One region of the Pseudomonas sp. SJZ080 genome, then DNA from elsewhere that is predicted to be linked to it. Evidence: predicted binding sites of a transcription regulator. Region 1 holds the regulator's gene; each other region holds the start of a gene.
The links. The regulator FliA, encoded in region 1, starts transcription of late flagellar genes. The targets are predictions, from matches to a motif close to CTAAAGTTTNNNNNNNNNNNGCCGNTAA.

Region 1 (7,938 bases):
CGCGCTGTAAGCGCTGACACGACGGTTACTGCGCGAAATGCTGAGAATCTTCTCGCACAGCAGTTGCTTGACCTTCTCGGGATTGCGCGAGATGTCTTCGAAATTCTTCGGCAGGAAATCCACCGCGCCGGCATCCAGTGCATCCAGAGTGACCCGGGCGCCTTCGTGCGTCAGCGAGGAGAACATCAACACCGGGGTCGGGCAGCGCTGCATGATGTGCCGCACTGCCGTGATGCCATCCATCATCGGCATCTCGTAGTCCATGGTGATCACGTCCGGCTTGAGGGCCAGCGCCTGATCGATCGCCTCTTTTCCGTTGGTTGCCGTGCCGACAACCTGGATATTCGAATCCGCTGAAAGAATTTCCGAGACGCGGCGGCGGAAAAACCCCGAATCGTCCACCACCAGGACCTTGACTACCATAAACACTCCGTTAGGCGGGGGCGAGGCTCAGTCGCCCCGCTCCCCCAGAATCAAATACGCCGTGCGGCGTAACGCTTGAGCATGCTCGGAACATCGAGAATCAGCGCAATGCGGCCGTCACCGGTGATGGTGGCGCCGGACATGCCCGGGGTTCCCTGGAGCATTTTGCCCAATGGCTTGATGACCACTTCTTCCTGGCCGACCAGTTGATCGACGACGAAGCCGATCCGCTGGGTGCCTACCGAAAGGATCACCACATGGCCTTCGCGCTGCTCTTCGTGAGCAGCGGAGCTGACCAGCCAGCGTTTGAGGTAGAACAGTGGCAGCGCCTTGTCCCGCACGATCACCACTTCCTGACCGTCCACCACGTTGGTGCGCGACAGGTCGAGGTGGAAGATCTCGTTGACGTTCACCAGCGGGAACGCAAACGCCTGGTTGCCGAGCATGACCATCAGCGTCGGCATGATCGCCAGGGTCAACGGCACCTTGATGACGATCTTCGAGCCTTTGCCCTTGGTCGAGTAGATGTTGATGGTGCCGTTGAGCTGGGCGATCTTGGTTTTCACCACGTCCATGCCCACGCCACGACCCGACACGTCGGAGATCTCGGTTTTGGTCGAAAAACCCGGTGCGAAGATCAGGTTGAAGCAGTCAGACTCACTGAGCCGGTCCGCCGCATCCTTGTCCATCAGACCTTTCTTGACCGCGATGCCGCGCAACACATCGGCGTCCATGCCCTTGCCGTCGTCGGAGATGGACAGCAGGATGTGGTCGCCTTCCTGTTCAGCGGACAAAATCACTTTGCCGCTTCGCGGTTTGCCCATCGCTTCACGATCAGCCGGCTCTTCGATACCGTGGTCGACCGAGTTGCGCACCAAGTGGACCAGCGGGTCGGCCAGTGCCTCGACAAGGTTCTTGTCGAGGTCGGTTTCTTCGCCGACCAGCTCCAGGTTGATCTCTTTCTTGAGCTGGCGAGCCAGGTCGCGAACCAGGCGCGGGAAGCGCCCGAAGACCTTCTTGATCGGTTGCATCCGGGTCTTCATGACCGCGGTTTGCAGGTCGGCGGTGACCACGTCGAGGTTCGACACGGCCTTGGACATGGCCTCATCGGCGCTGTTGGCGCCCAGGCGAACCAGGCGGTTACGCACCAGTACCAATTCGCCAACCATGTTCATGATTTCGTCGAGACGCGCGGTGTCGACCCGCACGGTGGTCTCGGCTTCGCTGGCCGGCTTTTCCGCCGGTGGCGCAGCCGGTGCACGGGCTGGCGCCGGTGCAGCAGCGGCAGCAGGCTTCGGCGCTTCGGCTTTAGGCTCGGGCGCCTTGGCGACAGGTGCCGGGGCTTTGGCAACGGGTGCCGCTACCGAAGAAGCGGCGGAACCGGTGCCGACTTCAGTGAATTTGCCTTTACCGTGCAATTCGTCGAGCAGCGATTCGAACTCGTGATCCGAGATCAGATCACTGCCGGCCGCTTTGGCGCCAGGCACAGCGGCGACCGGGGCCGAAGCAATGGCCGACTCCAGCGCGTCGACGGCAAAGTTGCCCTTGCCGTGCAGCTGATCGAGCAGCGCTTCGAACTCGTCGTCGGTAATGTCGGAACTGTCGCCTGCCGCTTTCGGGGCAGCCGGTGCGGCGGGTGCAGCAGGAGCTGCCACCGCGTCGACGGCGAACTGACCTTTGCCGTGCAGTTGATCGAGCAACGACTCGAATTCTGCGTCGGTGATTTCGTCGCTGGCAGCGGCATCGCCGGCTGGCAGCGGAGCAGCTGTCGGAGCCTCGGCCTGAGCCTTGACGGCGTTCAGCGAGTCCAGCAGTTGTTCGAATTCGTTATCGGTGATGTCGCCTGATTCGGCTTCGACAGCCGGCTCTTCCGCCACTTGAGCCACAGGTGCGGCTTCATCGGCGGTTTGCGGCTCGGCCAGACGGGCCAGGGCCGCGAGCAATTCAGGCGTGGCAGCCGTGATCGGGCTGCGCTCGCGGACTTCGCTGAACATGCTGTTCACCGCGTCCAGCGCTTCGAGAACCACGTCCATCAACTCCGAGTCGACGCGACGTTCACCCTTGCGCAGGATGTCGAACACGTTCTCGGCGATGTGACAGCACTCCACCAGCTCGTTGAGCTGGAGGAAGCCGGCGCCCCCTTTTACAGTGTGAAAACCGCGAAAAATTGCATTGAGCAAGTCCGCATCATCCGGTCGGCTTTCAAGTTCGACCAGCTGTTCGGACAGTTGCTCTAGAATCTCGCCGGCCTCAACCAGGAAATCCTGAAGGATCTCTTCATCGGCGCCGAAGCTCATTAAGGGTGTGCTCCTACAGGTCTAAAAACCTAAAATACCTAAAATTCTAAAACCCTAGGCTGGATAGCAAATCGTCCACATCGTCCTGACCGGACACAACGTCTTCTCTTTTATCGGCATGAATCTGCGGACCTTCACCCTGAGAGAGATGTTTTTGCGGATCTTTTTCAGCAAGCATCGCTTCACGGTCATGTTCGATGCCCGCAAAGCGGTCCACCTGACTGGCCATAAGCACGAGCTTGAGCAGGTTGCTTTCAACTTCGGTGACCAACTGGGTCACACGCTTGATCACTTGACCTGTGAGGTCCTGGTAATCCTGAGCGAGCAGAATGTCGTTGAGGTTGCTCGACACCGCGCGGTTGTCCGCGCTGCTGCGTGTCAGGAAACCGTCGACACGCCGTGCCAGCTCGCGAAACTCTTCAGCCCCGACTTCGCGACGCATGAACCGCCCCCAATCCGTGCTCAGCGCCTGGGCTTCATCGCTCAGGCTGTTGACCAATGGCGTAGAGTTTTCGACCAGGTCCATGGTGCGGTTGGCTGCGGCCTCTGTCAGCTTGACAACGTAGCCCAGTCGCTCGGTGGCATCTGTGATCTGGGACACTTCCTCGGCTTGCGGCATGTGCGGGTCAATCTGGAAATTGACGATCGCGCTGTGCAGCTCGCGGGTGAGCTTGCCCACTTCCTGATACAGGCCACGGTCACGGGTCTGATTGAGCTCATGGATCAGTTGCACAGCGTCGCCAAACTTGCCTTTTTCAAGGCTTTCGACCAGTTCGACTGCGTGTTTTTTCAGGGTCGATTCAAAATCGCCCTGTGAAGATTCGTTTTGGTCCATAGCTCCCCCGTGGCGCAGTTTCTCAACCGATGCGTTCGAAAATCTTCTCGATTTTTTCTTTTAACGCCTGGGCCGTGAAGGGTTTGACCACATAGCCGTTAACACCGGCCTGGGCCGCTTCGATGATCTGCTCGCGCTTGGCTTCAGCAGTCACCATCAGCACTGGCAGGTGCTTGAGCTTTTCATCGGCGCGCACGTGACGCAGCAGATCGATACCGGTCATGCCAGGCATGTTCCAGTCCGTTACCAGAAAGTCGATGCTCCCGCTGTTGAGAACCGGAATGGCAGTAATGCCATCGTCAGCCTCGACCGTGTTGGTGAACCCAAGGTCACGCAACAGGTTTTTTATGATCCGCCGCATCGTTGAGAAGTCATCAACGATGAGGATTTTCATGTTCTTGTCCAATTCGACCTCCAAGCAGTCTTAAACGCGCCCAGCACCTGGACGCGCCATTTCAATCAATCCGGCAAAGCACTCAATGACTGTCTGGAGCACAACAGATCGAGACCGGCGCAGTTCAACACCACACCAGCCACGTTCGCAGTGTCCCCACACTGCCTTCAGCGCGCTCGCCACTCCCCCAAACGCCCCCGCAAACGGGCCGCGCACTGGCTGTGTAACTGGCTGACCCGAGATTCGCTGACCCCCAGGACCTCACCGATTTCCTTGAGATTCAACTCTTCGTCGTAGTACAGCGCCAACACCAGTCGCTCACGCTCCGGCAAATTGGCAATCGCGTCCGCCAGCGCCGCCTGGAAGCGTTCATCTTCCAGATCGCGTGACGGCTCGAGATGAGCACTCGCGCCATCCTCGTGCAGCCCTTCGTGTTCGCCGTCCTGCAACAGATCGTCGAAACTGAATAACCGGCTGCCCAGGGTGTCGTTCAAAATCCCGTAGTAATCGTCGAGACTCAATTGGAGTTCGGCCGCAACTTCGTGATCTTTAGCGTCACGGCCGGTTTTAGCTTCAATCGAGCGAATTGCGTCGCTGACCATGCGGGTATTGCGGTGGACCGAACGTGGCGCCCAGTCCCCCTTGCGGACTTCATCGAGCATCGCGCCGCGGATTCGAATGCCCGCGTACGTCTCGAAACTCGCGCCTTTGCTAGCGTCGTATTTGGTCGATACTTCAAGCAGGCCGATCATGCCGGCCTGGATCAGGTCTTCGACCTGAACACTGGCTGGCAATCGCGCCAGCAAGTGGTAAGCAATGCGTTTGACCAGTGGCGCGTAACGCTCGATCAGCTCGTACTGCGCGTCACGCGCCGACTTCTTGTAGAGGTTATAACCGCTGGCTGTCATAGCACGGGTCCTGCCGTTTGTTGCACGAGGCGCTCGACGAAAAACTCCAGGTGCCCACGCGGGTTGGCAGGCAGCGGCCAGGTATCGACCTTTTGTGCGATGGCCTTGAAGGCCAGGGAACACTTGGAACGCGGGAAAGCTTCATAAACCGCGCGCTGCTTCTGAACGGCCTTGCGCACGCTTTCGTCGTACGGCACCGCACCGACGTATTGTAAGGCGACGTCGAGGAAGCGATCCGTGACCTTGGTCAACTTGGCGAACAGGTTGCGCCCTTCCTGCGGGCTCTGGGCCATGTTGGCGAGGACGCGGAAGCGGTTCATGCCGTAATCGCGGTTCAGCAGTTTGATCAGTGCATAGGCGTCGGTGATCGAGGTCGGCTCGTCGCAGACCACCAGCAGGACTTCCTGCGCGGCGCGAACGAAACTGACTACCGAGTCACCAATGCCCGCAGCGGTGTCGATCACCAGAACGTCGAGGTTGTCGCCGATATCGCTGAACGCCTGGATCAGGCCGGCGTGTTGCGCCGGGCTCAGATGCACCATGCTCTGAGTGCCGGACGCCGCCGGGACGATGCGGATACCGCCGGGCCCCTGCAACAACACGTCGCGCAGCTCACAGCGGCCTTCGATGACATCGGCCAGGGTACGTTTGGGTGTCAGCCCCAGCAGGACGTCGACGTTCGCCAGCCCCAGATCGGCGTCCAGCAGCATGACGCGCCGGCCGAGCTCAGCTAGAGCCAGGGACAAGTTCACTGACACGTTAGTCTTCCCGACGCCACCTTTGCCGCCGGTCACCGCGATCACCTGTACGGGATGCATGCTGCCCATGTTATTTCTTTACCTTGTCTTGCATAGACGGAGGCCACATTACTGGCTGCGCGTTCACAAACGGAACAATGCATGGCAGACCATCGATGTAGGTACAAAAACTGTTCATTAATACCTCAGCCAACCTGCTTGGTCGGACTGTGGTAAATATCAGCGAACATGTCAGCCATGGCTTCTTCGCTGGGTTCTTCCTGCATTTGCACGCTGACGGCGCGGCTCACCAGCTGATGACGACGCGGCAGATGCAAATCATCCGGAATCCGCGGTCCATCGGTCAGGTAAGCCACCGGCAATTCATGACTGATTGCCAGGCTCAACACCTCGCCAAGGCTTGCCGTTTCATCCAGTTTAGTCAGGATGCAGCCAGCGAGCCCGCAGCGCTTGTAACTGTGATAAGCGGCGGTTAGAACCTGTTTCTGGCTGGTGGTTGCCAGAACCAGATAATTTTTTGATTTGATGCCACGACCGGCCAGGCTTTCGAGCTGCATGCGCAGTGCCGGATCGCTGGCCTGAAGACCGGCGGTATCTATCAGCACCACACGCTTGCGCAGCAACGGATCCAGCGCCTGCACCAGGGACTGGCCCGGGTCGACGTGGGTGACCGACACGTTGAGGATCCGGCCCAGGGTCTTGAGTTGTTCCTGAGCGCCGATACGGTAGCTGTCCATGCTGACCAGCGCGATGTTCTGCGCGCCGTACTTGAGCACGTAACGGGCCGCGAGCTTGGCCAGCGTGGTGGTCTTGCCCATGCCGGCAGGACCGACCATGGCAATCACACCGCCCTCTTCCAGTGGCTCGACTTCCGGTGTGGCGATCATCCGCGCCAGGTGCGCCAGCAACATGCGCCAGGCCTGACGGGGTTCGTCAATGCCGGTAATCATTTCCAGCAGATCACGGGACAACGGGCCGGACAAACCGATGCGCTGCAGACGACGCCAAAGGTTGGCCTGGGCCGGACGGCTGCCTTGCAGCTGGTTCCAGGCCAGAGAGCCGAGTTGTACTTCCATCAGTTCGCGCAGGCTGTTGAGTTCGAAACGCATCGAATCGAAAGCCCGCGGATCGACACCGCTGGAGGCTGGCGCGGGGGCCGGCGCTGCACGACGGGGTTCAGTGTAAGTCGGTTCGATCAACGGTTCGGCGGCGGTGAGTGGCAGGCCGGCGAACAACTGGCGATTGGTGGACTTGTCGCTCTCGCCTTCGCTGCGCAGGCTCAGTTCGGCCTGGGCGGTGACGATCCGCGACTGGGTCTTGCGCAGCTCGTCCTCGAGCTCCATGTTCGGAACACGCGGGGCCAGCGCCGACAGTTTGTAATCGAGGGCAGCCGTCAGCTCGACACCACCGGCGATGCGGCGGTTGCCAATGATGGCGGCATCAGCGCCCAGCTCATCACGAACCAGTTTCATGGCCTGACGCATATCGGCGGCGAAAAAACGCTTAACTTGCATAAACCACTACCTCAGCCGTTGGGCCCTACTGTCGCAACGATGGTCACTTGCTTGTTGTCAGGGATTTCCTGGTAAGCCAACACATGCAAACCCGGGACTGCGAGTCGGCCAAATCGCGACAGCATCGCGCGAACCGGACCGGCCACCAGCAGAATCACCGGTTGACCTTGCATTTCCTGACGCTGCGCCGCTTCGATCAACGAGCGTTGCAGTTTTTCAGCCATGCTTGGCTCCAGCAGAACGCCCTCTTCCGAGCCTTGTCCCGCCTTCTGAAGACTATTGAGCAATATTTGTTCCAACCTTGGCTCAAGAGTGATAACTGGCAGCTCCGACTCAGTCCCTACAATGCTTTGGACGATTGCACGGGATACGCCGACGCGTACGGCGGCCACCAGCGCGGCAGTATCTTGACTCTTGGCCGCATTGTTCGCGATCGCTTCGGCGATGCTGCGAATGTCCCGTACGGGCACCTGTTCGGCCAGCAACGCCTGGAGCACCTTGAGCAGCTGCGATAACGACACCACGCCCGGCACCAGCTCCTCGGCCAGTTTAGGGGAGCTTTTGGCCAGCAACTGCACGAGTTGCTGCACTTCTTCATGGCCGATCAGCTCACTGGAGTGCTTGTACAAAATCTGGTTCAAGTGGGTTGCCACTACTGTACTGGCATCGACCACGGTGTAACCGAGGGATTGTGCCTGCGCACGCTGGCTGATTTCGATCCAGACCGCTTCCAGCCCGAAAGCCGGATCTTTGGCGGTGATGCCGTTGAGCGAACCGTAGACCTGACCCGGATTGATCGCCAGCTCCCG
Region 2 (7,938 bases), on a different contig from region 1:
ACAGCTGGACATAAGAGACTTTCCCCACTGGCTCGCTGGCGCCCGGTTTGGGCCAGCGGTAGTCCACAAAACCACCGCCCTTGCTCTTGGCGACCGCGACCATGTCCATGAACAGGGCCTTGCCGTCCGGATCCTTGAATCCAGAGAGGTCCTGACCGTCGAGCTTGGCATTGGTCGGATGCATCAACATCTTCGGCCCGAGATCATTGATCCACAAATAGTTATCACCGTCATAACGCAGCTTGCGCACCATAACGATGGCTTGTTTCTGTGCCTCTTCGCGGCTCAGTGCACCGGTCTTTTCCAAACCGTGGTAGTGCTCAAGTATGTTCATGGTGACTTCAACCACTTGCCGGGTCTTTTGTTCCTTGGCGGCATAGTCCTCGATGTAGATCTGGCGCAACATCGTCAAACCGAGCAAAAGAAGCATGGTCATGGCAAGCAGGAGTACGATCCATAGCCGACGGCTGATGGGCATGTTGCGAAGAATTTTCATTTGAATGTTCGATCCTCATGAGGCGAAGGTGATTTTTCAGGCTCCGGGCTCGGGCCTCTTTTCAGCTGCACAGCCCATCCCCCTTACAGAGCCGTCAGTGCCCATCGATATAAGTGGGTTCTCTGGGAAAGCTTGTATTCATCGCCTGCCGGTCATGCCCGCGAGGATCGCCGCGGGGATCTCACCGAGGGGGAGCATCCGCTCTACCGCGCCCAACTTGAACGCCTCCTTCGGCATGCCGAAAACGACGCAGCTGTCCTCGTCCTGGGCAAGGGTTCGTGCACCCGCCTCGCGCATTTCCTTCAAGCCGCGCGCACCGTCGTCGCCCATACCGGTCATGATGATCCCCAGCGCGTTGCCGCCGGCCGCACGGGCAGTGGAGCGAAACAGCACGTCGACCGAAGGGCGGTGCCGACTGACCGGCGGGCCGTCGCGAACCTCCACGTGATATTGGGCACCACTTCGTGTTAGCAGCATGTGCCGCCCACCGGGGGCGATCAACGCGCGCCCTGGGGTTACCCGGTCACCATTGCGCGCCTCCAGCACCTCGATCCGACACAGCCTATTCAGCCGCTCGGCGAAGGCCGCGGTGAAGCGTTCCGGCATGTGCTGAACGATGACCAGGCCGGGACAGGCCCGCGGCAAGCGCGTAAGTATCGCTTCCAACGCCTGGGTGCCGCCGGTGGAGGTGCCGATGGCCACCAGCGTCTCGGTGGTCTGTGCCATCGCCAGACTTGCGGCTGGCAGGATCGCGTCGGCGGACAATTTGACAGCAGCCTGGGGGACCAGACGGCGCAGGTTGGCCCGCGCCGCGCTCTGGATGGCCTGGACCAGTTCGTCAACGGCTTCGTGGAGGAATTGCTTGAGCCCCAGCCTGGGTTTGCTGACGATACCGACCGCGCCTTCCGCCAGCGCTTGCAGGGTGGTCTGCGCCCCAGCCTCGGTCAGCGTAGAACAGATCACCACCGGAGTCGGTCGCTCAGCCATCAGTTTCCTCAGGAACGTGATGCCGTCCATGCGTGGCATTTCCACGTCCAGCACCAACACATCGGGCCATTGCCGCTGCATTTTCTCCAGGGCGAACAACGGATCGGCGGCCACGCCGATCACCTCGATCCCCGGCTGTGCGGCGAGCACGGCCGACAGCACCTGGCGCACCACGGCGGAGTCGTCGACGATCATGACCTTGATGGGCGTCATGCGCGCGTCCCCTGGCGTGGGTCCAGTGCCGGCGAAACATGCTTGAGCGAGACATGGCCGCTCCACAGGTCGAAGATAAGGTTGCGGTGGCCCACCCCCTCCACATGGGTACCCCTGCACGTCAGACCGTGAACCTGTAGCAACTGCCTGGCGGCGTCGACGTTCTTTTTGCCCACGTGCCTGTCCTTTTGCCTACCGATAGAGGGAAACATGTTGCCGCCGCCGAATAACTGGATGCGGAACTCCATGGGCGAGACGCCGTGAACGCGAGCTTCACGCAGCATCAGCTCGATGGCTTCATCGCCATAACGGCCGTCCAGCTCCCCGGTTGGCGGGTGCGGCCGGGTCGGCAGCATGAAGTGGCACATGCCGCCGATCAGCAGCCTGGGATGCCAACACACCAGAGATACACAGGAGCCCAGCAGAGTCCGGATGCGCGTGTAGCGGTCGCCGAAATACAACTCGCCCGGCTGCAAAAAGATCTCGATGATGCCGTCGGGTCTACGCATGAGGCTTGCGGTAGATGGAAGGGGCCACGACTTTAAGCTCGTCGCAGACACCGTTCAGGCTCTCCGAGTGGCTGACGATGAAATAGCCACCCGGCTTGAGCAACGGCAGCATGCGCCGCACCACTTGACGCTTGGTCTCGAGGTCGAAATAGATCATTACGTTACGCAGGAATATCACCTCGAACTCACCCAGTTCCGGCAGCGCTGAATTCAAATTTATCTGCTGGAAACGCAGACGGTTGCACAACGCCGGGTCTATCAGCAGCTTACCGGCGTGCTCGCCGACTCCCTTGAGGCAATATCGGTTCAACAGCGGCCGTGGAATGTTTTCGGCGTCGGCAATGTCGTACAAGCCCGCGCGGGCCTTTTCCAGCATGCGTGTACTGAGGTCCGAGGCGAGCAATTCCCAGGGTCGACTGCCGAGGGCATCGGCCAAGGTCATGGCGATGCTGTAGGGCTCCTCGCCGGAGGAGCAGGCGCCACTCCAGACGCGCAAGCTGGAACGGTCGAGCAACTCCGGCAGGATCCGCTCACGGAGGAAGTCGAAATGCTTCGGCTCGCGAAAAAAGTAGGTTTCGTTGGTGGTCAACAGGTCCACCGCGACCTGCAGTTCCGCGCGCTCGCTCATCAGCAGGCGAAAGTATTCGCCATAGCCGGACAGCCCATGCTGGCGGACGCGCTTGGCCAGGCGACCGCTGATCAGGGGCTTCTTGGCATCGGACATGCTGATCCCGGCGATCTCGAAGATCATGCCGCGAAACTGCTGAAACTCTTTATCGGAAAGCACCGGATTATTCATTCTGTAGGGCTCCTTGGGCCGAGCGCAACGAACTCATTCACTGAAAAACCTCGCCCGATATCCAGCAAGGTGACGCCCTGGTTGTCGATCGTGACTGTACCGAGGATGAAATCGCTGGAAATCCTGTTGTCCGATGTTGTCGGCGACTGGATGTCCTGCAAAGGGATTGGCAGCACTTTGACGACCGCATCGACCAGAACACCGACCAACTGCTTGCTGTCGTCGCGAATCACTTCGAAGATGACGATGCTGGTGCTTGGACCGATCTCTATCGGCGGCCCACCGAAATGGGCACCCAAGTCAATCACCGGCACCAGCGCATCGCGCAACCTGATCGCCCGACGCAACCGCGTCGATAGACCGGATCCGGTCACGATTGGAGTGACCTCGACGATCGTATCGACACTCGACGCGCTCACCGCGAACGGCGCGCCACCGAGTGTGAAAAAGAGGTAGCGACTATTTGGCGCCGCGGTGTCGGCGGCCGGCGATGTACCAACGCCCGTACCGACAAGAGCCCGCTCGATATCAAGCAACTGAGCGGCGAGCCTGTTCAGCAGGCACACTTTGTCCTCAAGCTCATTGAGCTCGTTGCCAAAGGAAATATCGGGTTGCTCACCGATGATCAAGCGGCGCTCATGGCGTTTGGAGTCGCTGTCCTCTCCCCTGTCGTCAGGCTTGTTGAGATGCTTTTTCGCAAGAATCTCAGAGACGGCACTGAGTTGTTCGATCGCGTATCGATTGAAGCGCTCGAGGCTGTCCGGTTCGACTTCGGCAAGCGACTCAAGGGGAGCACTTATCTGAATATCGGTGCGTGGATCTCCCCGGTAGCGAGTGCTCAAGACGACGAGTATCACGATGCCGAGAGCCGAGACTGCCAGCAGCCAGAACATCAGGTTGCCGGTGTCGATCAGTGAGTTCATTGCATTACTCCTGCAAAGCCAGACGACTGCCAGTCTTGACGCGCAGCGCCGGCGAGCGTGAAGAACTCCATTAATCGCTGCAACCGCTCGGCCTGGCCGCTCATTTCCTCGGCCATGGCAGCCAGCACTCCAGAGGCCGAAGCATTCTGACGGGTAATCTGGTTGAGCTGGTTCATCGCCACGCTGATCTGACCAACGCCGCAGGACTGCTCCTCGGAAGCGGCAGCGATCTTCTGGACCAGAACACTGGTCTTCGCGATGCCGGGAACGATCTTGTCAAGTAGACTGACGGCCCGCTCGGCCAGCTTGCGCACCTCGCCGCTCACCACGGCGAAGCCCTTGTCGTGGACGCCGGCGCGTGCCGCCTCGATGGCGGCATTCAGGGCGAGCAGGTCGGACTGGCAGGCGATGTCATCGATGATGCCGATCCTTTCTGCGATGCTCTTCATCGCCTGCAGCGTTTCCTTCACCGCGCGCGCCCCTCTCACTGCGATCATCAGGCGCGCCGAAATGCCCATACGAACTTCAGGAATCAACAATCCGACTCTCCGTACTCAAGAGCCTCGCTCACCTCATCCAGCGCAGCGAGTTCGCCCACCGAGAGCACCCGACCGATATCCTGAAGAATGACCAAACGGCCGTCGACCTTGCCCATTCCCTGGATGAAGTCGGTGTGCACATGCGCACCGAAGGCCGGTGGCGGCTCAATGTCCGACAGATTGATTTCCAACACCTCGTTCACTGCGTCGACCAATACGCCAATCACCTGTTGCTCATCGCCACAATCCACTTCGAAGATGACGATGCAGGTGCGCCGGCCGACCTCGGTCGGCCGGCCACCGAAGCGCGCTTCCAGATCGACCACCGGTACCACCGTCCCATGCAGGTTGATCACCCCGCGAACGCTGGGTGGCATCATCGGTACACCAGTGAGCTCACCGTACTCGATGATGTCCTTCACGCTGAGTGTGCCCACGGCAAACTGTTCGCCGGCCAGGGTGAAGGCCAGGTACTGTCGGGTCTGCAGTGAGTCTGCGCGATTGTCCAGCTTGATCGACTGTCCCACGGCATCACTCCTGGAAACGCACAAAACCGCTTGGCACCGCCGAATCACGGGTATCAGCCAAGCGGCTGATGGCGGGCTGGTTCGAAACCGCCCTGGACCTGGCAGAAGCGGTTGAGGGAGAAGCGCCACGCTCATTCTCACCGTGGCGCGTCAGACTGAAAAAACTCATCAGTTGCTGCAACTGCTCAGCCTGCCCACTCATTTCCTCGGCGGTGGCGGCCAACTCCTCTGAGGCAGAGGCGTTTTGTTGGGTGATTTGGTTGAGCTGGTTCATCGCCGTATTGATCTGGCCCACGCCGGAGGATTGCTCGGCGGATGCGGCGGCGATTTCCTGGACCAGATCGCTGGTCTTGGAAATGCCCGGAACAATTTCATCGAGCAGGCTGCCGGCACGCTCGGCCAGGGCCACCGAGCCCTTGGCAACCTCACCGATTTCCTGGGCGGCGACCTGGCTGCGCTCAGCCAGCTTGCGTACCTCGGCGGCGACCACGGCAAAGCCCTTGCCATGCTCGCCGGCGCGGGCGGCCTCGATGGCGGCGTTGAGCGCGAGCAGATTGGTCTGATAGGCGATGTCATCGATGATGCCGATTCTTTCCGCGATGCTTTTCATCGCGCTGACCGTGTCCTTGACCGCCACGCCGCCTTCAACGGCCTGCTTGGCGGCGTTGCCCGCCATACCGTCGGTGACCCGGGCGTTCGCGGTGTTCTGCTCGATGGAAGCGGACATCTGTTCGATCGAGGCCGACGCTTCCTCGACGCTGGCCGCCTGCTCGCTGAAGGCCTGACTCAAGGACTGTGCGGTAGCGGAAACTTCCTCGGAGGCGCTGGTCAGGGCATTGGCCGACCCACGCACCTCGCCGATGATTTGTGAAAGTTTCTCTACCATGCCCTTCAACGCGGCTAGCATGCTGCCGGTGTCGTTACTGCGCAGTGGTATCGTTACGCCGAGATCACCCGCTGCAACCCTGGACAGCACCTGCGCCGCAAACGCCGGTTCGCCGCCCAACTGCCTGAGCAACCCACGGGTAATGAAAAAGGCGATAAAGACAGAAACCAATACCGCAGCAATTAGCATGCCGATGAGAATCTGCTGCGCCCTGTTTGCAGCCGCATCACTTTCGTCGTAAGCCTCTTTAGCCAACTGGTCGTTAAAATCGACGATGTCCGACAATACATCATCCACTGCCTGAAACAACTGAGTGGTCTCATTATTCATGAGATCCGTGGCTTTCAGCTTATCGATTTGCGCAAGAGCCAAAACTCTTTTGGCCGATACTTCATAAGGCCCCCATGCAGTATCCAGTTTTTTCAATAAATCCCTTTCGCGATCAGTGAGATAGGTCTTTGCGTACTTGTCGAGCAACTCAGTCATCTTCGCTTTGTTTCGGTCCATACCCTCGACAATTTTGTCCAGCTCGACCTTGTCGGAAATCAAATAGTCATAAAGCCCACGGTTATGGTAAATGGCCTGCATGTTGGCATTCGCCACGTCTTTGATAGGGACTAGGTTGTTGGCGTACATTTCGTTGAGCATGGTGTTGATGTTATTGCCACCCACCAAACCGACCAACGCGATAATCAATGTAATGAATATAACGGACGCAAAGCCCAAGCCCAGCTTCATCGCAACGGAAACACTCTTCATTACTTCACGGCCCTTTAATTGACTAACTTTTTACGAGCTAACGTAGCCGCGCCTGCCAGAGACGCCCTGCTCCCCTGCCGTCAGGATGCAGGCGACATGCGGGATCGCCAGGCGACGAGGAAAGATGCGTGGGCCACGGCATGATCGATTGCCGTGCTCGCTACGGATCCGCCACATATCGGCCGGGCCGCTAGTGGGAACCGGTACCGCTCGCTATGCGTCGAAAGATTGACGGCAGAATGCAAGCAGCCATGATGCACGCCGTGGCCACTGATCAACCATCAGACCCCGCTGGTTTTGAAGTGAGCATTTTAGAGATGTAAGTAAGCATTGCCCTACAGCGAGAGACTCCTGCAAGCAGACTCCGGGAGTGTTGCCGCTGATTGAAAACTGACCCAGTGGGTCAGTTTTCAATCAGCGCCAACACGCTAAGGAAAAGGAATGTTTCCTTTTAGTGGTGAATACAGCCGTAAAGACAACATTTCTTTACTTACGGCTATCGACCGGTTGAATCCACAACCAAAAACTGACATTCGTGATCGATGACGGTTTTCTGGGTACAACCGCGCTTTGAAGCCGTCGCCAGTGGAATGCCTGGAAGTCAAAGCGCCCATTCGTGGCCTTCCCCAACGACTTGGTGCGATTCGCTGACCACGATTAGTGTCTTACCGCGATGCACTAGACAAAAACTCGATACAAGCTCAGCGTCCACGCCGACGGCTGATGTTATGTCACCAACCGTTCCGATCCAGACATATCGCTGGGTTTCGAGGCAAGCCAAGTAGTAGCCGACAGACATAGCATGCTCCACAAACAAAAATACGAATCCCAAGCTCCCTGAAGCTACCGAGGGCAGTCGCAGCAACAGGCGTGATCTACGCCCAGCATGAGCGCCTGCCATCCACTATGGTCTTTGCTGTCGATTGATGGCGGGTAGTGGGCGGCATAGGAACTGTTCATCCAAACCCCGGCTGTAAGCGTTATAGGCCCACCGCACAAATTGTTCGAGCAGTCGATCATTCTCCATTTGCAGGCGTTGATTCTCGCCTTCCAAACGTGCAATTCGCTCGTTTGTCGCTTGAAACTCTGGGCTTATGGCCTTCTTCTTCCCAACCGAAATAGAGAGTGTTTTTTTACGTAAAGTGAACGCACTCCTAATCCGTTCATGCTTATGAAGCGCCTGACGCGTGTAGGTCCCCCGCAAACGGCGAGCGACGCTTTGGATCAGCAGATCCCAAGTCAACTTTCCAGACCAGCCATCAAGGATCGACACGATCTGCTCTATAGCACCAGGGGTAAG
Region 3 (7,938 bases), on a different contig from region 1:
CAAGGTGGTGCTGCAAACGTTCGAGAAGAGCAGCCTGGAACTGCTGGAAAAAGAAATGCCGCAGGTGCCGAAGGTCCTGCTGTTGTGGGTCGGCGAAGGCAGCATCGAGCCTAAGTCCAAGGTGACGTTCGCCGAATCTGGCGACAAGGACAAAGCCACGTATTACGCCAAGCAGGAACCGAAGGACAAAGCCGAGTTCCAGCAATGGGTCGAGTACGCCAAGGCCCAGGGCGCGATCGGCACCGGGCCTTCTGCGGCCCTGACCAAGGGGGGTGATCAAAGCTACTCGGACCTCGTCAAACCGTGGATGAACCAGTACACCCACGATCAGGGTTTGTTGGTGCACGTCTACACCGTCGACGACGCAGTGGATTACCAGAAAGTCATGGACGCCGGGGTCGATGGCATCTTCACCAACCGCGCCAGCGAATTGTTGAAGTTCTATAAACGTCCGGCGGCGGGCACGGTTGCGCAGTTGTTGCAGAACAACGGGTATTGATCCAGAAACGAGGTGACGCGATCGCCAGCAAGCCGGCTCCTACAAGGTTGAGTCGTTAGTACGAACGACACGGACCTATAGGAGCCGGCTTGCTGTCGTTGCTCCAGGAATTAAGCCTGAATTAAGTTGCCACAGTTAATCTGGGCTCACTTAAACGGCTCACCCAAGGAAAGAACCTCATGAAGACTTTGACTGCCCTGTTCACCGCTGCCGCCCTGACCCTTACTGCTGGCTTGGCCCAAGCGGCTGATGTTCCCGTCAATGAGATCCCGCAGCTGGTCAAGGACGGCAAGATCAAGCCGCTGGAAGAGCTGAACCAGATCGTGCTGAAGTTGCACCCGGGTGCCACGATTACCGACAGCGACCTCGACAAACACTCCACCCTCTACGAGTACGAAGTTGAACTCAAAGACGCCAAAGGCGTTGAATGGGACGTGGACCTGAACGCCGCCACCGGCGAAGTCCTGAAGAACAAGCAAGACAACTGATTCACACATAAAAAGCCGCACGATTTTCGGATCGTGCGGCTTTTTTGCGTTCCGGTAATGCCTTACGCGCTCAGGCGCGACGTCACTTCATTCAGTTGCCCGGACAACCCGTGCAAGTTGTGACTGGCCGCTTCGGTGCGTTGAACGTTGTCCAGGTTGGTGCTGGCGATGCTGGTGATCTCGGTGAGATTGCGCGAGATGTCTTCGGCGACTGAGGTCTGCTCTTCGGCAGCGGTGGCGATCTGGCGGTTCATGTCGCGGATGGCTTCCACGGCGTGGGTGATACGCTCCAGCATCGCACCGGCCTCGGTCACTTGCTGAACGCTTTCTTCGCTGCGCGACTGGCCACTCTCTATCGCCTGCGCCGCGTCCACCGCACCGGTTTGCACAGTCTGGATGATCTGGTTGATCTCGATGATCGACGCCGCCGTGCGCTGGGCCAGGCTGCGGACTTCATCGGCCACCACTGCGAAACCGCGCCCGGCTTCACCGGCACGGGCGGCTTCAATGGCGGCGTTGAGCGCCAGCAAGTTGGTCTGCTCGGCGATGCCGCGAATCACTTCCAGTACCTTGCCGATGCGGCCGCTGTCGGTTTCCAGCTGTCGAATGACCGTCGCCGTGTTGGCGATTTCACCGCGCATGCGAGTGATGGTGTGGATGGTGCCCTGCATGACTTTTTCGCCTTGCTGGGCGGACTGGTCGGCATCGTCGGCGGCACGCGCGGCGTCGGCGGCGTGGCGCGCGACTTCCTGCGCGGTGGCGGACATTTCGTTCATCGCCGTGGCGACCTGATCGGTTCGGTTGAACTGCTCGTTGGTGCCACTGGCCATGAGGCCGGCGATCGCTTTCAACTCACTGCTGGCGCCGTCCAGGTCCTTGGTACTGACCTGCAAGCGGCTGAAGGTGTCAGCAAGGAAATCGCGCAGTGTGTTGGCCGCGATCGCCAGTTTGCCCAGCTCATCCTGGCGGGTGCTGGCCACGCGCTCGGCAAACTTGCCCTGACTGAGTTGCGCCACGTAGTCGATCAGTTTGCGAATCGGCTCGACCAGGTTGCGGTTGACCAGCCACAGGCTCAACAGGCCGATCAACAAACCCGATGCGAGCATCACGATGCTGCCCAGCAACACAGTGCGATCGGCGCTGGCGCTGATCAGCTTCGACTGTTCGACGCCCTGCTTGCGCAATTCACTGACCAGTTCGCTCATCTGATCGCTCGTCGCCCGGTCCATGCCCTTGACCGCGGTGTCGCCCGCGGTTGGATCGGCGCCGGCCGCCACGTAAGCATCGCGGCCCTTTTGGTACGCCGAACCCAACTGACGATGTTCGTCACGCAAGCGTTCGATGCGGGTCTTGAGTGGCGGCTCGATGCCCTTTTGCCCGGCCAGTTCGCCGAGGATGCCCTGCACATCGCGTTGGCGGTCTTCGAACTGCTTCCAGTACTTGTCCAGGTCCGCCGGTTGCTTGCCGCGCAGCAGGACGTTTTTCCATTCCTGAACCTGCACCTTGAATTGCAGGTTGGCTTCATCGATCAATTGCGAAGTGTGCAGCGGGCCGTCGATCAGGTTCGCGTAGTTCTGAACGCCGCCGGACAGAAAATGAAAGCAGGCCAGAGCGATCAGCAGCATTGCAAACAGGCTGCCGCTCAGCAGAGCGAGAATTTGCGCTCTCAAGGACTTTTGCAAAAACATTGGGAAAGGTACTCATGACAGGAATGAGGAACGCCCTGAAGAGGCGTGAAAATAGTCTGGACATTCCCTGTCTACAGCGTCTAACGCATGCTTTTGTAGGAGCCGGCTTGCTGGCGATAGCGTCCGGCCAGTCGACATATTTTCGACTGGCCGGACGCTATCGCCAGCAAGCAGGCTCCTACGAGATCGGCGTGTCAGGACCGTTCTTGAGCGGTTCCGACCGCCGGTAGAAGGCACTTGGCCAGCTCCACGAAGCTGTCACAAAACTGTCAAGGCGCCTTGCGATGATGCGGGCGGGCTTGCTCGCGATGGTCGTTAACGAAAACACCGCGTAGAAGGATCAACGCGGTGTCCTTGCGTTCATCGCGAGCAAGCTCGCGCCTACGAGAGACAAAGCCCCCCCTTTGCGAGACCTCATGAACCACAGCATCGACCAAAGCCATCGCGACCCGGACCTGTTCGGTCTGCTGTACGGTTTCAGTTTTCGTCCCGGCGAACGCGGTCGGGAAATCGATTCGGCCATGGCGTTGCGGTCCCTGCAGCAGCCGGGCGACAGCGATGAGTTTCTCTGGTTGCACCTGAACCTCGCTCACGCCGCGTGCGAACGCTGGATGAAAAGTCATCTGGAATTGCCCGACGAGTTTTTCGAAGCCTTGCATGAAGGCTCGCGCTCGACGCGCATCGAGCATGTCGATTCGGCCTTGCTGGCGGTGGTCAACGACGTGGTGTTCAACCTCAGCAGTATGGTCTCCTCGGATGTGTCGACGCTGTGGGTGTGCGCCCGCAGTCGGCTGATCATCAGCGCGCGCCTGCAACCGCTGCACTCGGTGGACAAGCTGCGTTCGTCGGTGAAGGCCGGTGAATGCTTTCGCTCGCCGCTGGAATTACTGGTGCATTTGCTGCGTGATCAGGGTGAAGTGCTGACGCAGATCGTGCGAAAGACCAGCCTCAGTGTCGATCAGATCGAAGATGAGTTGCTGTCTTCGCGGCTGTCGACCAACCGCGCCGAGCTGGGCGCCAATCGCCGGGTGCTGGTGCGTTTGCAACGGCTGCTGGCGCTGGAGCCGGGCTCGTTGCTGCGCTTGCTCAATCGCCCTCCGCAATGGTTGCAGAAGGAAGACGTGAAGGAGTTGCGCAAATCCACCGAGGAGTTCGCACTGATCATCAACGACCTCACGGCATTGGGTGAGCGGATCAAGCTGTTGCAGGAAGAGATTGCCGCCAACCTCAACGAGCAAAGCAACCGCACGCTGTTTACCCTGACGGTGGTGACGGTGCTGGCGTTGCCGATCAACATCATTGCCGGTTTTTTTGGCATGAACGTGGGGGGCGTGCCGCTATCCCAGGATCCGGAGGGGTTCTGGATTCTGGTGGCCTTGGTCGCGACGTTTACCTTGATTGCAGGGCGGTGGGCGTTTCGCAAGCGCCAGGATTATTAAGATCAAAAAGATTCTGCTTTTAGATCAACGAAACGACAAAAACCCCAAACCCTGACTTAACGCAACTCCTCTGTAACATCCAGCAACGATCATGGGCGACACTCCTTCCCTCCCCAGGATTGCCCGTCATGGCCACGCCTTCCTACACCGTCCAGACTCAGGCTCCCGCCAGCGGCGCCAGACCGCAGTTCGACAAGAAACCTGGCCTGTTCACCCTGGTAATTTTCTTCGGCGTGCTGGCCTGCGGACTGCTGTTCACCGCGTACAGCCTGATGCACGACATGAGCGAACTCGGTACGGTGGTCACCACCTGGACGCCATTTCTGTTGCTGGGCGTGGCGCTGCTGATCGCGCTGGGTTTTGAGTTCGTCAACGGTTTCCACGACACCGCCAACGCGGTGGCCACGGTGATTTACACCAACTCGATGCCACCGAATGTCGCGGTGGCCTGGTCGGGGTTCTTCAATTTCCTCGGGGTATTGCTGTCCAGCGGCGCAGTGGCGTTCGGCATCATTGCCCTGCTGCCGGTGGAGCTGATTCTGCAAGTCGGTTCGTCCGCCGGGTTCGCGATGATTTTCGCCCTGCTGATCGCCGCGATTCTGTGGAACCTCGGCACCTGGTGGCTGGGTTTACCCGCGTCTTCATCACACACACTGATCGGTTCGATCATTGGTGTCGGTGTGGCCAATGCCCTGATGAATGGCCGCGACGGCACCAGCGGCGTGGACTGGGCGCAGGCCATAAAAATCGGTTACGCGCTGCTGCTCTCGCCGCTGGTCGGTTTTGGTTTTGCCGCGCTGTTGCTGCTGGCCTTGCGCGCCTTCGTCAAGAATCGTGCGCTGTACAAGGCGCCGAAAGGCAACACGCCGCCACCGTGGTGGATTCGCGGCATGCTGATCGTGACCTGCACGGGCGTGTCGTTCGCCCACGGTTCCAACGATGGCCAGAAAGGCATGGGCCTGATCATGCTGATTCTGGTCGGCACGCTGCCAATGGCTTATGCGCTGAACCGCACCATGCCGGCCGATCAAGCCTTGCAGTTCGCCGCCGTCGCCGAAGTCACCCAGCAAGCGTTGGTGAAAAGTACGCCGCTGCCGGCACCGGCAGACCCGCGTCCGGTGCTGTCCGACTACGTACGCAGCAAGGAGGCCACGCCGCAATTGATCCCGGCCCTCGCCGCGCTTACCGGCCGTATCGGCGCCGAGGTCAAGGGGTACGGCTCGCTGTCCAAAGTGCCCGCCGAAGCCGTGAGTAACGTGCGTAACGACATGTACCTGACCAGCGAAACCATTCGCCTGATGGACAAGAACAAGGTCGGCAACTTCGACGCCGACACCCGCGACAAGCTGCAACTGTTCAAGCAGCAAATCGACAACTCGACGCGGTTTATCCCGCTGTGGGTGAAAATCGCGGTGGCGATTGCGCTGGGCCTGGGCACCATGGTCGGCTGGAAACGCATCGTGGTGACGGTCGGCGAGAAGATCGGCAAGAGTCACCTGACCTATGCGCAAGGCGCCTCGGCGGAGACCGTGGCCATGCTCACCATCGGCGCGGCGGACATGTTCGGGCTGCCCGTGTCGACTACCCATGTGCTGTCTTCGGGGGTGGCCGGGACCATGGTCGCCAACGGCGGCGGCTTGCAGATGAAGACCATCCGCAATCTGCTGATGGCCTGGGTGCTGACCCTGCCGGCGGCGATTATGCTGTCGGGCAGTTTGTATTGGTTGTTCACCCAAATCTTCTAGCCCCAACACACCCTGTGGGAGCGGGCTTGCTCGCGAAGAACGATAACGCGGTCACTTGGCCAGACCGCGTTATCGTTCTTCGCGAGCAAGCCCGCTCCCACAGGGATTTTTTTCGCCTGGAGAATGCTTTTCGTCGCAAATTCAGGGGATTGCGCTTTTATTGAGCCGCCGCTCACCGGATTGCACTTCAGTTTGCTAACGTGTGGCCGACTCTTAAGAGACTCGATGTATTCAGGAGAGGAACCGTGAATCTGTACATCAATCAGCTTCAACATAAAGCTGACTTCAAAGAAGCCATCTATGGCGGCGACATCTTCCTGAACACACAACTGCGCGCCGCCAAGGAGCTGTGCGCGTTCGCCCAGGAAAGCATCACCGCTGCCTTCGACGGCGAGACCAACCACCAGGCGCTGCATACGCTGATGCCGGTGGAAGAATTCGTAGTACTGGTGACTCGCCTCAAAGGCCAGTTCACCAACAGCCTGCGTGCCAAAGAACTGATTCGCAGCTTCACCGACGAGATCGGCGCAGCCCCCGAAGAATTCATCTTCGACGTACCGCGTATCCGCGTCGTGCCCAACTACGACTACCTGCACGCGGGCGTCAGCTATGCCTACAAGCCGCATCGCGATACCTGGTACGGCGGCGTCGATTGCCAGATCAATACCTGGATGCCGGTTTATACGATTCAGCCTGACCAGACCATGATGATCAATCCGGCCTACTTCGATGCCCCGGTGAAGAACACCTCGGCGCAATGGAGCCTGTCGGACTGGATTGACGTACAACGGCAACGCGCCAAGGACAACGTCAAGGAAGAGGCGCGCCAGCACCCGGTGCCCACCGAGGCGATCAATACCGCATCGGAAATACGCATCGCCGGCAACACCGCCGAGATGCTGATTTTCTCGGGCTCGCACCTGCACGGCACCGTTCCCAACTACACGCAACAGACCCGCTTCAGCGTGGACTTCCGCCTGATGCACCTCGACGACCTCAAGCACAAGCGCGGCGCGATCAACGTCGACAGCGCGTGCCCTGATGTCGGCGCCGGTTTCAAAGACTACTTCCACGCCCACGACTTCTCGAATTTTCAAGGAATCCAGCAATGACCAAGCGTCGCATCACGCCCGCCGAGGCCCAGTACAACGAAACCCGTACCAACGTTCTGAAACGGGTCGACGCCGAGTACGTGGCCGACGCGCCATTCGTCTTCGCCAACCGCATCGGCGTGACCGCTGCGCTGTCGCGTATGGAGTTGTTCAAGAAGGTGGCTGAAGTACCGGGCGCGATCATCGAGTGCGGCGTGTACAAGGGCAACTCGCTGATGCTGTACATGCACTTGTCGATGATTCTCGAACCGTACGCGATCAACCGTTCGATCGTCGGCTTCGATACCTTCGAAGGCTTCCAGAGCATCGACAAGAAAGAAGACCCGGCCGACGTCAACGAGACCATGTTCGCCGACACCGACCAGTCGCTGATCCAGGACATGATCGACGCCAACGACCTGCTGCGCCCGGTCAACCGCATCCCGCGTTGCGAGCTGGTCAAGGGCGACATCGTCAAGACCGTGCCGGAGTGGGTCAAGACCCGTCCGGACCTGGTCGTGGCCATGCTGATCCTCGACACCGACCTGTACGAATCGACCAAAGTCGCGCTGGAAACCTTCCTGCCGTACATGCCCAAAGGCGCCATCGTGGTGCTGGACGAAGTCGCCTACCGCAACTTCCCGGGCGAAACCAAGGCACTGCGTGAAGTGCTGGACCTGAACAAGATCGAGCTCAAGCGTTTGCCGTTTGATAGCTGCGTAGGTTACTTCCACGTCTAACGCCTAGCCCTGTAGGAGCCGGCTTGCTGGCGATCCAGACAACGCGGTGTGTCTGTTTCACCGCGTTGTCTGGATCGCCAGCAAGCCGGCTCCTACATGGAACGCGTCATGTTTGCATTTATCCTTCACACGCCTGGCGCAGAAGGACCCGCTCCCGCACCACGTCATACGCCCAGTGGTAAACGTAGGTATACGGCAGGAAAAACAGCAACACGCCGATATCCAGCAGGAACGCCTGCCACAGGCTG

Region 2: a site for FliA is predicted at 6,867-6,894, ahead of FBY04_RS26915 (methyl-accepting chemotaxis protein). Genes of this name have one in related genera too.
Region 3: a site for FliA is predicted at 2,859-2,886, ahead of FBY04_RS30895 (methyl-accepting chemotaxis protein). Genes of this name have one in related genera too.

What each region holds. Positions count from the first base shown of each region.
Region 1 covers NZ_VIUK01000005.1:266,560-274,497, reverse strand. The annotation lists gene FBY04_RS10200 (chemotaxis response regulator protein-glutamate methylesterase) at 1-423, opposite strand, end outside; gene FBY04_RS10195 (chemotaxis protein CheA) at 474-2,720, opposite strand; gene FBY04_RS10190 (protein phosphatase CheZ) at 2,767-3,555, opposite strand; gene FBY04_RS10185 (chemotaxis response regulator CheY) at 3,578-3,949, opposite strand; gene fliA (RNA polymerase sigma factor FliA) at 4,117-4,857, opposite strand; gene fleN (flagellar synthesis regulator FleN) at 4,854-5,684, opposite strand; gene flhF (flagellar biosynthesis protein FlhF) at 5,801-7,129, opposite strand; gene flhA (flagellar biosynthesis protein FlhA) at 7,141-7,938, opposite strand, start outside.
Region 2 covers NZ_VIUK01000027.1:39,249-47,186, reverse strand. The annotation lists partial or broken gene FBY04_RS33335 (cache domain-containing protein) at 1-406, opposite strand, end outside; gene FBY04_RS26945 (chemotaxis response regulator protein-glutamate methylesterase) at 635-1,696, opposite strand; gene FBY04_RS26940 (chemotaxis protein CheD) at 1,693-2,205, opposite strand; gene FBY04_RS26935 (protein-glutamate O-methyltransferase CheR) at 2,198-3,004, opposite strand; gene FBY04_RS26930 (chemotaxis protein CheW) at 3,001-3,927, opposite strand; partial or broken gene FBY04_RS26925 (methyl-accepting chemotaxis protein) at 3,975-4,418, opposite strand; gene FBY04_RS26920 (chemotaxis protein CheW) at 4,460-4,993, opposite strand; gene FBY04_RS26915 (methyl-accepting chemotaxis protein) at 4,998-6,638, opposite strand; gene FBY04_RS26905 (hypothetical protein) at 7,543-7,911, opposite strand.
Region 3 covers NZ_VIUK01000042.1:13,076-21,013, forward strand. The annotation lists gene FBY04_RS30885 (glycerophosphodiester phosphodiesterase) at 1-499, shown strand, start outside; gene FBY04_RS30890 (PepSY domain-containing protein) at 679-987, shown strand; gene FBY04_RS30895 (methyl-accepting chemotaxis protein) at 1,050-2,675, opposite strand; gene FBY04_RS30900 (transporter) at 3,092-4,114, shown strand; gene FBY04_RS30905 (inorganic phosphate transporter) at 4,243-5,859, shown strand; gene FBY04_RS30910 (hypothetical protein) at 6,105-6,971, shown strand; gene FBY04_RS30915 (TylF/MycF/NovP-related O-methyltransferase) at 6,968-7,690, shown strand; gene FBY04_RS30920 (multidrug/biocide efflux PACE transporter) at 7,809-7,938, opposite strand, start outside.